Linked DNA regions of Archangium violaceum. The main gene of each other region encodes a partner of the protein of the gene in region 2 in a complex. Links are inferred from orthologs where the notes say so. Each region holds a gene or a part of one and is shown on either strand. Other genes may lie near its edges.

The links.
Region 1: the proteins of JQX13_RS23735 (region 2) and JQX13_RS49070 are in contact, whole or in part, in a cryo-EM structure (PDB 7NYH), measured with the Escherichia coli proteins. The link is inferred for Archangium violaceum from one-to-one orthologs.
Region 3: the proteins of JQX13_RS23735 (region 2) and JQX13_RS49095 are in contact, whole or in part, in a cryo-EM structure (PDB 7NYH), measured with the Escherichia coli proteins. The link is inferred for Archangium violaceum from one-to-one orthologs.

What each region holds. Positions count from the first base shown.
Region 1 is NZ_CP069338.1:11,628,858-11,632,822, reverse strand. Bases 760-3,545 are described here. They hold JQX13_RS49070 (NADH-quinone oxidoreductase subunit A), read right to left. Parts: upstream 2,446-3,545; coding sequence 2,074-2,445; downstream 760-2,073. Other genes in these bases: JQX13_RS49065 (methyl-accepting chemotaxis protein), read left to right, coding at 2,656-3,545; JQX13_RS49075 (NADH-quinone oxidoreductase subunit B), read right to left, coding at 1,510-2,067; JQX13_RS49080 (NADH-quinone oxidoreductase subunit C), read right to left, coding at 760-1,127. Also shown: nuoD (NADH dehydrogenase (quinone) subunit D), read right to left, coding at 1-576; more of JQX13_RS49080, read right to left, coding at 615-759; more of JQX13_RS49065, read left to right, coding at 3,546-3,965. UniProt on the Escherichia coli protein: NDH-1 shuttles electrons from NADH, via FMN and iron-sulfur (Fe-S) centers, to quinones in the respiratory chain. The immediate electron acceptor for the enzyme in this species is believed to be ubiquinone.
Region 2 is NZ_CP069338.1:5,541,623-5,545,800, forward strand. What follows is about bases 1-2,999. They hold JQX13_RS23735 (NADH-quinone oxidoreductase subunit J), read right to left. Parts: upstream 1,757-2,999; coding sequence 1,244-1,756; downstream 1-1,243. Other genes in these bases: nuoL (NADH-quinone oxidoreductase subunit L), read right to left, coding at 1-896; nuoK (NADH-quinone oxidoreductase subunit NuoK), read right to left, coding at 937-1,239; nuoF (NADH-quinone oxidoreductase subunit NuoF), read right to left, coding at 1,753-2,999. In the rest of the region: more of nuoF, read right to left, coding at 3,000-3,087; nuoE (complex I 24 kDa subunit family protein), read right to left, coding at 3,114-3,602; JQX13_RS23750 (TIGR02266 family protein), read left to right, coding at 3,706-4,178. UniProt on the Escherichia coli protein: NDH-1 shuttles electrons from NADH, via FMN and iron-sulfur (Fe-S) centers, to quinones in the respiratory chain. The immediate electron acceptor for the enzyme in this species is believed to be ubiquinone.
Region 3 is NZ_CP069338.1:11,634,299-11,638,383, reverse strand. The notes cover bases 760-3,665. They hold JQX13_RS49095 (complex I subunit 1/NuoH family protein), read right to left. Parts: upstream 3,011-3,665; coding sequence 1,508-3,010; downstream 760-1,507. Other genes in these bases: JQX13_RS49090 (2Fe-2S iron-sulfur cluster-binding protein), read right to left, coding at 3,013-3,665; JQX13_RS49100 (NuoI/complex I 23 kDa subunit family protein), read right to left, coding at 760-1,495. Outside these bases: JQX13_RS49110 (adenylate/guanylate cyclase domain-containing protein), read left to right, coding at 1-158; JQX13_RS49105 ((2Fe-2S) ferredoxin domain-containing protein), read right to left, coding at 174-533; more of JQX13_RS49100, read right to left, coding at 734-759; more of JQX13_RS49090, read right to left, coding at 3,666-4,085. UniProt on the Escherichia coli protein: NDH-1 shuttles electrons from NADH, via FMN and iron-sulfur (Fe-S) centers, to quinones in the respiratory chain. The immediate electron acceptor for the enzyme in this species is believed to be ubiquinone.

The DNA of each region.
Region 1 (3,965 bases), 6.1 Mb from region 2 along the record:
GCGGTTCATGCCGCCAATGCGCCCGAAGTTGGTGGTGAGCCGGGCGCCCGTCAGCTCGGCCACGCGATCCATGATGAGCTCGCGCGCCTCGACGCCGTAGAGGAAGGGCGCGAAGCCTCCGAGCTCCATGCCCGTCGCGGCCACGCACGTCAGGTGATCATGGATGCGGTGCAGCTCCGAGCCGATGACCCGGATGTACTGGGCGCGCTCGGGGATCTCCAGGCCGATGAGTTTTTCTACGGCGTTGAGGAAGCCGAAGTTGTTCATCATCGCGGACACGTAGTTCAACCGGTCCGTGTAGGGCAGGCACTGGGTCCAGGTGACGTTCTCGCAGCTCTTCTGGAAGCCGCGGTGGAGGAAGCCGATCTCACAGTCGATCGAGGCGATGTTCTCGCCCTCGAGCTCCACCTTCAGGCGCACCGTGCCGTGCGTGGCGGGGTGCGAGGGGCCCATGTTGATGTACATCCGCTTCGTCTGGAGGTGGGCTTCCAGCTCCTCCTCGTGGGCGTAAGCGTCGATGTCCGGGTTGGGCGCTGTGGGGTTGGGGGGTGACGCCGGCTTGTGGGTGTCCGCCATGATGTCCTCGGGGGGGCGACCGGTAGGAGGGCGAGCGTTCAGGAAACGCCGCTGGTACCGGGGCCGCGGAAGATGTCCTTGATGGGCCGCTCGGGGATGAGCGGCTGACGGTCGCGCAGGGCGTAGTCCTTGCGGAGCGGGTGGCCCTGGAACTCTTCGTACAACAACACGCGACGCAGGTCCGGATGTCCCGCGAAGCGGATGCCGTAGAAATCCCAGACGAAGCGCTCCCACCAGTCGGCGCCGCGGAAGACGGGCACGATGGAGGGGAGCTCCGGGTTGGCCTCGCTCACGCGCACCTTCAGGCGCACGTGCTCGTGACGCGACAGCGAGTAGATGAAGTAGACGACCTCGAAGCGCGGATCATTCTCCGCGAGGTGCAGGCGATCCACCGCATCGATGGAGGTGAAGAGCTTGAAGTCGAGCTCGTTCTTCAGGAACGCGGCGACCTTCGGCAGGTGCTCGGCGTGAATGACGGCCCAGGCGCCGCCAGTGCGGTCGAGGTAGCGCTCCGCCACCGCCTCCGGAAACTGGGCGGTGACCCTGTCCAGTGCGAAAGTGCTCAAGGGGGCCCCAATGCTGGCTATGGAATCCGGGGCGTTATAAGGATCACCCCGGGGGGGCGTCAACGTAATCCCTCAACCATCCTCGCTACTTACGCGAGGCAGAAGTCGACGTTCCCCGGAACGGGGTTTCCTGGCCGCCTCGCCGGAGCCCACGCGAGCAGGAGCGGGCAGGGGGATGAAGGTGGAGACGGGCTCGCGCTTTCCGGCCACGGGGGTGGGGGGCAGCTCCTGCCAGAGGAAGCCGTCGCCGACTGCGCTTCGAGGGGGTCCGCCCGTCCGCGCTACCGGTGGTGGAAAAGCGAGGGCCCCGCTGCCTCCGAGGAGGCTCGCGGGGCCCTGGGCCGGCACCTGCGCGGTGCCCGGGTGCCTACTTGCTCAGGTTGTACTGACTGGCCAGCAGGTCGTGCGGGGCCGAGCCACGGTGACCCGTCGTGTGCACCTGGTTGCCGATCTTGTCCTGCAGCAGCTTGAGGCCGTCGAGCACCTGCTCGGGGCGCGGCGGGCAGCCGGGGATGTAGACGTCCACCGGGATGATGCGGTCGATGCCCTGCAGCACCGCGTAGTTGTCGTAGAAACCACCCGACGAGGCGCACACGCCGAAGGCGACGACCCACTTGGGCTCGCACATCTGCTCGTACACGCGCTTGAGGATGGGGGCCTGCTTCAGGTTGATGGTGCCAATCACCATCAGCATGTCCGCCTGACGCGGCGAGAACCGGGGGAACTCGGCACCGAAGCGGGCGATGTCGTGGCGGGCCGCCGACACGGACATGAACTCCATGCCGCAGCACGCGGTGGCGAACGGGTAGGTGAAGAGCGAGTACTTGCGCGCCCAGCCCAGACCCTTGGAGACCATCCGCTCGAAGAAGCCCATGGCCTCGTCACGGCGGGTGGTCAGTACGGGTGCGATATCAGTCTCAGCCATGTTTCCTCAGTGCTCCCACTCCAGGGCGCCCTTCTTCCAGATGTAGATAAGGCCCACGACGAGGGTCGCAGCGAAAACGAGCATCTCCACGTAGCCGAACCAGCCGAGTGCCTGGAAGTTCACCGCCCAGGGGTACAGGAAGACCGCCTCGACATCGAACACGATGAAGAGGAGGGCGACCACGTAGAACTTCACCGCGAAGCGTTGGCGCGCGGTACCGCTGCTCTCGGAGCCGGCCTCGAAGGCCGTGGACTTGATGGCGCTCGGACGTCTGGGGCCCAGCAGAGCGGCCAGCTGCACGATGACGAGCGCCAGCACGCCCGCCAGCAGCAGCGCGATCGCCAGCGGCAGATAGGGGGCGAGAGGGTTGGTATTCATTCGGGGCGGACCCTAGGGACACCCGGAAGCGGTGTCAATGGGTAAACCCGGGATCCAACCCCCGGATATGCCAGCGGAAAGCGGCGGGGCCCGCTCGGTCGTCCTCCTTCAGGTGCCGAGCGTCCAGGAGCGGGGGGTTTGACGCTTCGCGCACCGGGCGCCTAGGGTCGCCTGGCGCGTCTTCCCGATCAGACAGGAGAGAGCCCGGGCATGTGGGGTCGGCTCAGTTTGCGCTGGCAGGTGGCCTTGGCGGTGCTGGTTCCCAGCCTCGCCGTGGCCCTGTTCAGCGGTTTCTACTTTCCGAAGCAGCAGCGCTCCCATGGGCTCAAGCGGCTCGAGGAGCGGGCATTGGCCGTGGGGCTGCTCGCCTCGGATGAGATCTCCTCTCTTCTGGAGCAGCGGGGCGCGGTGCTTCCGGCGCTTCCGGGTCCCCATCCCATGGATGCGCCCGAGGGAGGGCTGCGCGAGGTGAAGCACCTCTCGCACATCTTCGAGCGGGTGGAGCAGACCGGCTCCGTGTCCTTCCAGGCCGTGCTGGCGCCCGACGGCAAGGTGCTGACGGAGCGGGGCAGCATGCCACGCGGGACGCGGGGCTCGTCGGATATGGGGACGGGCTGCGCGGTGACGCGGATGCAGGGCAACCCGGTGGCGATCTGCGGACTGCCCGGGGGCCACTCCTACGTGCTGGGCCTGGACGGAGCCGCGGTGAACGCCGAGGTGGCGGCCCTGCGTTGGCCGACCCTCCTCGTGTACCTGGGCGCCATGGTGGTGGGCCTGTTCATCGCCTTCTTCATCGGGCGGGTCATCGCCGAGCCGGTGACGCGCATGTCCCAGGCGGCGCGCGAGGTGGCGCAGGGAGACGTGTCGCTCAGCGAGGTGGATGTGGCCTCGGCGGGCGAGGTGCGGATGATGGCGCACTCCTTCAACGAGATGCTGGGCACGCTGCGCGGCACGATCTCCGAGCTGCTGGCGCGGTTGGATCAGCTCTCCAGCGCCTCGCGCGGGCTGACGGGTGCGTCCGCGGATCAGGAACACGTCATCAGCCAGCAGGCGGCGTACGCGCAGCAGATCGCCGCGACCTTCGAGGAGCTGAGCCGCACGGCCGAGCAGATCTCCAGCTCCACCGAGGTGGTGGAGTCCAGCGCGCGGCGCACGCACGAGGCGGTGGCCGAGGCGATGGCGGTGGTGGCGCAGGTGGTCGCGGGCATCAATGACATCCGCATGGAGTCCAAGGGCGTGGCGGACGCGATCGTGGGCCTCAACCAGGATCTGCAGCAGGTGTCGAAGATCGCCCAGGTCATCAACCAGGTGGCGGAGCGCTCGGACCTGCTGGCGCTGAACGCGGCGCTGGAGGGCACGAAGGCGGGCGAGGTGGGCCGGGGCTTCTCGCTGGTGGCGGCGGAGATGCGCAAGCTGGCGGAGAACGTGTCCGCGTCGGCGCGGGACATCGCCCGCATCGTGGAGAAGGTGCAGGACTCCGGGAACGAGGCGGCCACCAAGGCGCGCGTGGGCATGGCCAC
Region 2 (4,178 bases):
CGGCCCTCGAGCGGACCCTCCTTGATGGGTGTCGCCAGGCTGACCGCCGCCTGCGTCCCCTCCGCCGAGGGCAGCGCGTTGGCCATGACCTCCAGGCCCTGGAAGGCCAGGGGACCCTTCATCTGCAGGCCCTCGCGGTAGCGCACCTGGGCGGTCTCCGCGTTGCCGGCCGCCGCGGCGAAGTTGCCCGTGTTCGCCTGGCTGTTGAACGCACCCACCAGCAGCACGATGAGGAAGGAGGCGATGAGGAACGCGAAGTCACCGATGCGGTTGGTGACGAAGGCCTTGCGGCCGGCCCACGCCTTGGCCGTGTCCGAGTACCAGAAGCCGATGAGCAGGTAGCTGGCCATACCGACGCCCTCCCAGCCCACGAAGAGCAGGACGAGGTTGTCGGCCATCACCAGCGTGAGCATCGCGGCGACGAAGAGGTTGAGGTACGCGAAGTACCGCCAGTAGCTCTCGTCGTGCTCCATGTAGCTGGTGGAGTACAGGTGGATGAGGAAGCCCACGCCGGTGATGACCAGCAGCAGCGTCCCCGACAGGTGGTCCACCATCAGGCCGAAGTTCACCCGGAAGGTCCCGGCGGAGAACCACGTCCCGTAGTCGTAGCCGATGGCGTAGCGGATGGCGCTGGTGGAGAAGGCGCTCTCCATCGCCACGGGGGTGGTGCCCGGAGGCGCGTGGTTGACGCACCAGAAGGCCACCACCGACAGCACGAACGAGCCGGCCACCGTCGCGCACGCGATGAGGTTGACGTTGCCGCGGCCCAGCATCTTGCCGAACACGCCGCACACGAAGGCCCCCAACAGGGGCAGCGCGATGATGAGCCACAACGACTGCGCGAAGATGGCGGGGTCCACCGGCGCGGTCATGAAGTATTGCTTGAGGGCATCCATGGGAAGGGGGGCTCTCTTGGCGGAAGGGGAGGCCGGAGCGTCAGTGCTTCATCGTCCGGATTTCTTCGATGTTGATGGTGCCCCGGCTGCGGAACACGGCGATGACGATGGCGAGGCCGATGGACGCCTCGGCCGCGGCCACCGCGATCACGAAGAAGGCGGACACGTGGCCAGACACATCGCCGCTCGCCTTGGCGAAGGCGAGGAACGTCAGGTTCGCCGCGTTGAGCATCAGCTCCACGCACATGAAGACGACCAGCGCGTTGCGGCGGACCAGGACGCCGAACATGCCCATGCAGAACAGGGCGGCGGCGAGGATCAGATAGTAGGAGATGGGAACCATGTGCTCAGATCCTCGACTTGGCCACCACGACCGCGCCCACCATGCCGACCAGTAGCAGCAGGCTCACCGCCTCGAAGGGCAGCAGCCACTTGGTGTAGATGGTCTGTCCGATGACCGCCAGCGTGCCGAAGCCCGACTGCACGGCCTGCGCTCCCGTGAACGTCCCGGTGGTCGGCATCCGCCAGATGGCCATCACCAGCACCACCAGCAGGCCCGCCGCGGCGGCCCCACCGGCGATGCGCGAGATCGTCATCCGCGGCCCGGACGAGGACGTCTCGCCCAGATTGAGCAGCATGATGACGAAGAGGAAGAGCACCATGATGGCGCCCGCGTAGACCAGCACCTGCAGCACCGCCACGGTGTGGGCCCACAGCAGCACGTAGATGCCGGCCAGGAAGAAGAACGTGGCCACCAGCGACATGGCGGAGCTGATGGGGCTCCTGGCGAAGATGACCAGACCGGCCGACAGCAGCGTCAGGAGCGCGAAGGCTCCGAAGAGAACCAGCTCGATGTTCACGACCAGTCTCCGAACGCGCCCCAGGGCTTGTCGCCGAACGGGCAGCGGTGCTCGCGGATGTGCGCCTCGAACTCGTCGCGGAAGCGCATGAGGAAGGAATGGGTCGGCAGCGCCGCGGCATCGCCCAGCGCGCAGATGGTGTTGCCCAGGCCGATGGGCGGATAGGGCGCGATGGAGGACGCCACGTTGCTCAGGATCTCCACGTCCCCCGGCTCGCCACGGCCCTCTTCGATCTTCCGCAGGAGGCGCGTCTGCCACGGGGTGCCCTCGCGGCACGGCGTGCACTGGCCGCACGACTCCTCGGCGTAGAAGCGCGCCACGCGCCAGAGGCTGCGCACCATGCAGGTGGTGTCATCCATCACGATGACGCCGCCGGAGCCCGCCATGGTCTGCTTCACCTTGACGGCCTCGAACTCCATGGCGATGTCCAGCTCGTCCGGGCTCAGGATGGGCGCCGACGAGCCACCCGGAATCACGGCCTTCACCTTGCGGCCCGCGGGCAGGCCCCGGCCGTACTTGTCGTCGAAGATGAGCTGGTTGAAGGTCGTCTCCAGCGACACCTCGTAGACGCCCGGCCGGTTCACCGTGCCGGAGAGACACACCAGGCGGGTTCCACCCGACTTGTCGGTGCCCAGCCCGGCGTACCAGCTCGCGCCGCGGGTGAAGACGTGGGGCACGCTGGCGAGCGTCTCCACGTTGTTCACCACCGTGGGGCAGCCGAACAGGCCCACCACCGCGGGGAACGGCGGCTTGAGGCGGGGCCAGCCCTTCTTGCCCTCGAGGCTCTCCAGCAGCGCCGTCTCCTCGCCGCAGATGTAGGCGCCCGCGCCGCGCACCACGTAGCAGTCCAGCTGGTAGTCCTTGCCCAGCACCTTCTTGCCGAAGATGCCCGCGGCGTAGGCCTCTCGGATGGCCGCGTTGGCGCGCTCCGCCTGGAACTTGAACTCGCCGCGCAGGTACACGTAGCAGGTGTGCACGCCGAGCGCGTAGGACGCGATGGCGATGCCCTCCAGCATCATGTGCGGGTCGTTCTCGAGGATGTAGCGGTCCTTGAAGGTGCCCGGCTCGGACTCGTCGCCGTTGACCGCCAGGTACTTCGGCTTGGGGCTGTCCTTGGGGACGAAGCTCCACTTGAGACCGGTGGGGAAGCCCGCGCCTCCGCGCCCGCGGAGGTTGGACTTCTTCACCTCGTCGATGATCTGCGCCGGCGTCAGCTCCAGGGCCTTCTCCAGACCCTTGTAGCCGCCGCGCTTCCGGTACTCATCGAGCGTCCAGGAGTTGGGCTTTCCCCAGGCGCTCGAGATGAGCGGTTCAAATGCCGTTGTGGCCATGAAATCAGGTTCCTTGATGCAGGAGTTCAGGGGAGCTTGTCGAAGATCGCGTCGACCTTGGCCTTCGTCAGGCTCTCGTGGTGCTCCTCGTTGATTTGCAGGCACGGCGCGGTGCCGCAAGAGGCCAGGCACTCGGTCTCGCGCAGGAAGAAGCGCTCGTTGGCTTCACCGGCCTTCAACCCGAGCTTCTGCTCCAGGTAGGCGAGCATCTTCTCCGCGCCCCAGAGGGCACAGGAGAGGTTGGTGCAGACGTCGACGGTGTACTTCCCGGGCTTCTTGAGGTGGTACATCACGTAGAAGCTCGCCACCTCGTAGGCGCGCTCGGGAGTGACGCCCAACCGGCTGGCGACCAGCTTGAGCCCCTCGGGGGGCAGCCAGCCTTTCAGGTCCTGCATCAGCCGCAGCGCGGGGAGCATCGCGGCGCTCTTCCGATCCGCGGGGTAGTGCGAGAGGATTTCCGCGATCTCCGCGTCGAACTTCTTCTGCTCTTCGGGGGTGAACAGGGGCTCCGCCATGGCGGGGGCTTCGTAAGGCCCGAAAGGCTACGTTGTCAACATAAACCCACGGCGCTACACTGCGCTCCATCAGCGAAATGCCGAGCGATTTCAACCCCTTGTTATGAATCGGGGATCAGACGACAAGCGAGACGGTCCCCGAGTGCCGCTCGTGCTGCGAGTGCAGTTCCCGGATCAGGCCCGGATGACGGAGGTCACGGAGAACCTCTCCAAGGGGGGGATCTTCGTGCAGACCGACCGTGCCTTCACGCCCGGAGAGGAAGTGGGCCTGGCACTTTCTTTCCCGGGGCTCCTGAATCCGGTACAAGTCGTGGGGACGGTGGCCTGGGTACGGCCAGCGTCGGCCGAGGCGCCGGGTGGTGTCGGCATCCGGGTGGTTCGCGATCAGGACCGGCAGCGATTGGGTGAAATCTTGAGCTCGGCAGGACAGACCCGCGCGTCGGACCAGACGACTCCCCCCGCCGAGGGCTACCGTGTCCTCATCGTCGAGGACAACCCGCACATCGTCGAGATGTACAGCTACGTGCTCAAGAAGCTGGCGAGCGGCGAGCTGGCGGGCAAGGTGCCGCTCGAAGT
Region 3 (4,085 bases), 6.1 Mb from region 2 along the record:
ACCACCAGCGGCGCTTCGACGAGGCGCTGGCGCTGTTCACACGGGGCGTGGAGGCCTTCCAGGACGCGGTGGCCGGGGTGTACGCCGAGCGCTGCCGCAAGTTCGCCTCGGCGGCGCCTCCAGAGGACTGGGACGGCGTGTTCGCGCTCGAGGGGTAGTGACGGTGGGGCGGGCTACTCGTCCGCCTCGTCCGGGTGGCCGAAGAACTCGATGATGGGCTTGTCCTGCTCGATGTGCTCGGCCACCACGCGCCGCATCTTCTCCGGCGTCATGTGCGAGTAGTACGCCTCGCCCTCCCAACCCATGAGCTGGTAGTCCTCGGGGGAGAGGGGATCCCTCTTGCGTCCCGTCTCCTCGCGGATGACGACGTTCGGCCCCATGTGACAGAAGCCGTAGCAACCTCCGCGGTACAGCTCGCAGCGCACCTGGAGCTTCCGGGTGGACAGCTCCTCACGGGCGGCCGTGGCCACGGCATCGGAGCCGCCGGCCTTGCAGCTGGAGCCCTTGCACACGGAGAGGCGGTAACGCTTCATGCGGCCCACCCTACGGAGTTTGTGATGCGCTGGAAAGGGTCGCTCGCCCCGAGGTGCACCCGTCCCCTCGCATGCCTGGAACGGGGTTGTAGGGCTGCAACGCGGCTGCACGCGCACGGGCCCTGAAACGGCACCGGCCCGCCATTCCACCGCACGAGGCGGGAGGGCGGGCCGGCAGCCGGCGGGGTGCGCCGGACGTCCTACTTGAGGAACTTCGTCACGGGCACCGGGCCCTCGTTGGAGACGACGGTGCGGCTGCCCGGAGCGCCGTGGTCACCATGGGCGTGGCCGTGGCCCGCCGTGAGCTCCGCGCCGTGGTGCGACTCGTGGCCCTCGCCGATGCGGGTGTGGGCCTCCTTGTGCACGTGGGCCGGCTGCGCCGAACCCGGGCGCTTGTTCCACGGATCGGACGGGTGGGAGACGGCGGCCCCCTTGAGCAGCTTGGGGATGTCGTAGACGAAGCCCTGCCGGTTGTACTCGGCCGGAGTGTGCGTGTACGTGTCCATGCGGATGGCGTCCTTGGGGCACGCGTCCACGCACAGGCCGCACACGATGCAGCGCAGCTCATCGATGACGAACTGGGTCGGGAACTTCTCGATGACGCGCGAGCTGCCCTCCGCCGCGTCCACCTCGTACTCCCCGGCCTCGATGTAGATGCACTGGGCCGGGCAGATGGTGGCGCACATGTAGCAGGCCACGCAGCGCGGCTTGCCGTCCTCGCGCGGAACCAGGCGGTGAAGACCGCGGTACCCGTCGGGGTAGGGGATCTTCTCCTCCGGGTACTGCACGGTGGTCACCAGGCTGGTGCTCTTGCGGTCCTCGAACGGGGTGTTGACCTCCCGCTCGCCGAAGAGGTTGCGCAGGAAGTGCCGGGTGGTGATGGCCAGACCGCGGATCAACTCCGGCAGGTAGGAGCGCTCGCGGATGTCGGTGCGGGGATCCTTGGTCGCGTTGTAAGCCATGATGTCTTTCTCTCAGCTCGCCTGGTGCGAGGCCGTGGCGGCACCGGAGTGCGCACCAGCAGGATGGGGGGCCGCGTGGGCCGCATGGGCGTGGGAGGGCAGTCCGTGACCATGCGCGTCGTGGCCGTGGGCATCGTGGCCATGGCCGCCGCCGTGCGCGCCTCCGTGGCCGTGACCCTCGGTGCTCGCCTCCTTCCGGGACAGCGTGAGGGCCACCAGGATGCCGATCTGCAGGATGCCGAAGATGGCCAGCGCGCGCAGCGACGGATCCCACAGCACCAGGGCGCCGGTCGCGAACACGTTGATGAGGCCCAGCGGCAGGAGGATCTTCCAGCCCAGCGTCTGGATCTGATCGTAACGGAAGCGCAGGAACGTCCAGCGGATGGCCAGCTGCAGCCACACGAAGAACATCACCTTCCCCCAGAACACGGTGCCCAGGATGGTGCCGTACAGCCACCCGTGCTCACGCATCACCGGCAGGTTGGACAGCCACTCGCCACCGAAGGGCAGGTGGTAGCCGCCGAAGAAGAGCACCACGACCAGGCCCGACAGGACCACGATCTCCACGAACTCGGAGATCATGAACAGGCCGAACTTCATGCCCGAGTACTCGACGAAGTAGCCGATGATCTCCGACTCACCCTCGGGCGTGTCGAAGGGGGCGCGCTTGGTCTCCGCGAAGGCCGCGGCGAAGAACAGGAAGAAGCCCAGCGGCTGCAGCAGGAAGCCCCACGCGGGGATGCCGATGTCGAAGCCACCGAAGTTGGCGGACCACAGGTAGCGGGCCTGCCCACTGGCCACGACGCCCGTGCCCAGCTCGTTGGCCACGTTGCCCACGAAGGAGGGCAGCTGCACCGTGGAGAAGGCCATCATCAGGCCCACCAGCGACAAGCCCAGGGCGACCTCGTAGGAGATCATCTGCGAGGCGGCGCGAACGCCACCGAGCAGCGCGAACTTGTTGTTGGAGGACCAGCCGGCCAGCGACGTGCCGTACACCGCCAGCGAGGCGATGGCGAACACGTAGAGGACGCCGAAGTCCGGGGTGGCGACCACCATGTCCACCGTCTCGCCGAACACCGACACCGTGGGACCGGCGGGCACCACCGCGAACAGGGCGAACACCGGCGCGAAGGCCAGCATGGGCCCCAGGTTGTAGAGCAGCCTGTTGGCCGTGGCCGGGATGAAGTCCTCCTTGAACAGCATCTTCATGCCGTCGGCCAGGAAGTGGGGGATGCCCACCAGGGCCTTGTCCTTGAGACCCGGCAGGTTGATGCGCGCGCGGTTGGGGCCGATGCGGTTCTGCATCAGCGAGCTCCACTTGCGCTCGGCCACCGTGAGCAGGGACGCGATGCCCATGACCACGGCGACCATCAGGATGACCAGGTTCGTCAGACGGCTGGCGCCCGGGAAGAGATCCTCCACGAGACCGCCCAGCAGGTACGCCGCCGCCATGATGCCCGCGAAGTGGGCGAACATGACGCCGAACCAGAACAGCATGGTGAGTGTGCGCTTCATTGTCAGAGACCCCGGACCCTGGGAGCGCCGAACTCACGATACCCCGGTGGCCGGCCGTCGGCGGCGGTCGGCAGGGGATTGATGCCAGGCTTTTCACGGTCGGGCGGAGCGGCCTTGTCCCAGTCGAACTGGGCGAGCTCGGCCACCTGCTTGCCCAGCTCGCGGAACGCCTCGCGCGAGGACGTCCAGGCCGCGGTGCCACCCAGCTCGCGGGTGAGCTCCGCCGCCAGCGCCCAGTGCGCCACGGCGTCGCCCTTGGACGGGTACGCCTTGCGGAAGCGCTGGACGATGCCGTCCATCTGCACGAAGGAGCCGTCGTACTCCACGTGGGTGGAGGCCGGCAGCAGCACGGTGGCCTGCGCGGTCAGCGGCGACTCGTTCATCGCCTGCGCCACGAAGACGTCCAGCTTCGCGGCCGCCTGGGCGAAGGTCTCCACGTTGCCCGGCACCTCGGTGCCCACGGCGTAGAGCGCCCTCACCTTGCCACCGTCGATGGCCTTCACCAGCTCGTCGAACGGACGGAGCGCCAGCCCCAGTCCGGCGGCGATGAGCTCCAGACCCTTGCGGTTGGGGTTCTTGTCCGCCGTCATGAGGTAGTGGTCGGCGTCACCCTGCGGACGGCCACCCACGTAGACCTCCCTGGCGCCCAGCGTCCCCTTGGCGAAGGTGAGCGTGGCGAGCAGGTCCTCGTTGGAGGCCAGTGGGGAGGCGAGCACCGCCACCTTGCCCTTCACCTCGCCGAGCGCCTTGGCGGCGGCCTTGATGGCCTCCTTGCGCGCGACCTCCGGACGGGCCGTACCGCCCTGCTGGCGGCCCACCACCGCGCTCAGCACGCGGCCGAGGTTGAGGTACTTGTACGAGAGCCGGCCCTGATCGCACATCCAGCTCTTGTTGATGGCCTCGTTCTCGCGCGGGCGGTAGCGGTAGGTGTCCTGCGCCATGAAGTCCGCGTAGGTGTTGCAGCCGCGCGAGCAGCCGGTGCACACGGACGGAGCGGCGGACAGGAACCACGAGCGGGCGCGGAAACGGAAGTCCCGGCTGAGCAGCGCGCCCACGGGGCAGATGTCCACGGTGT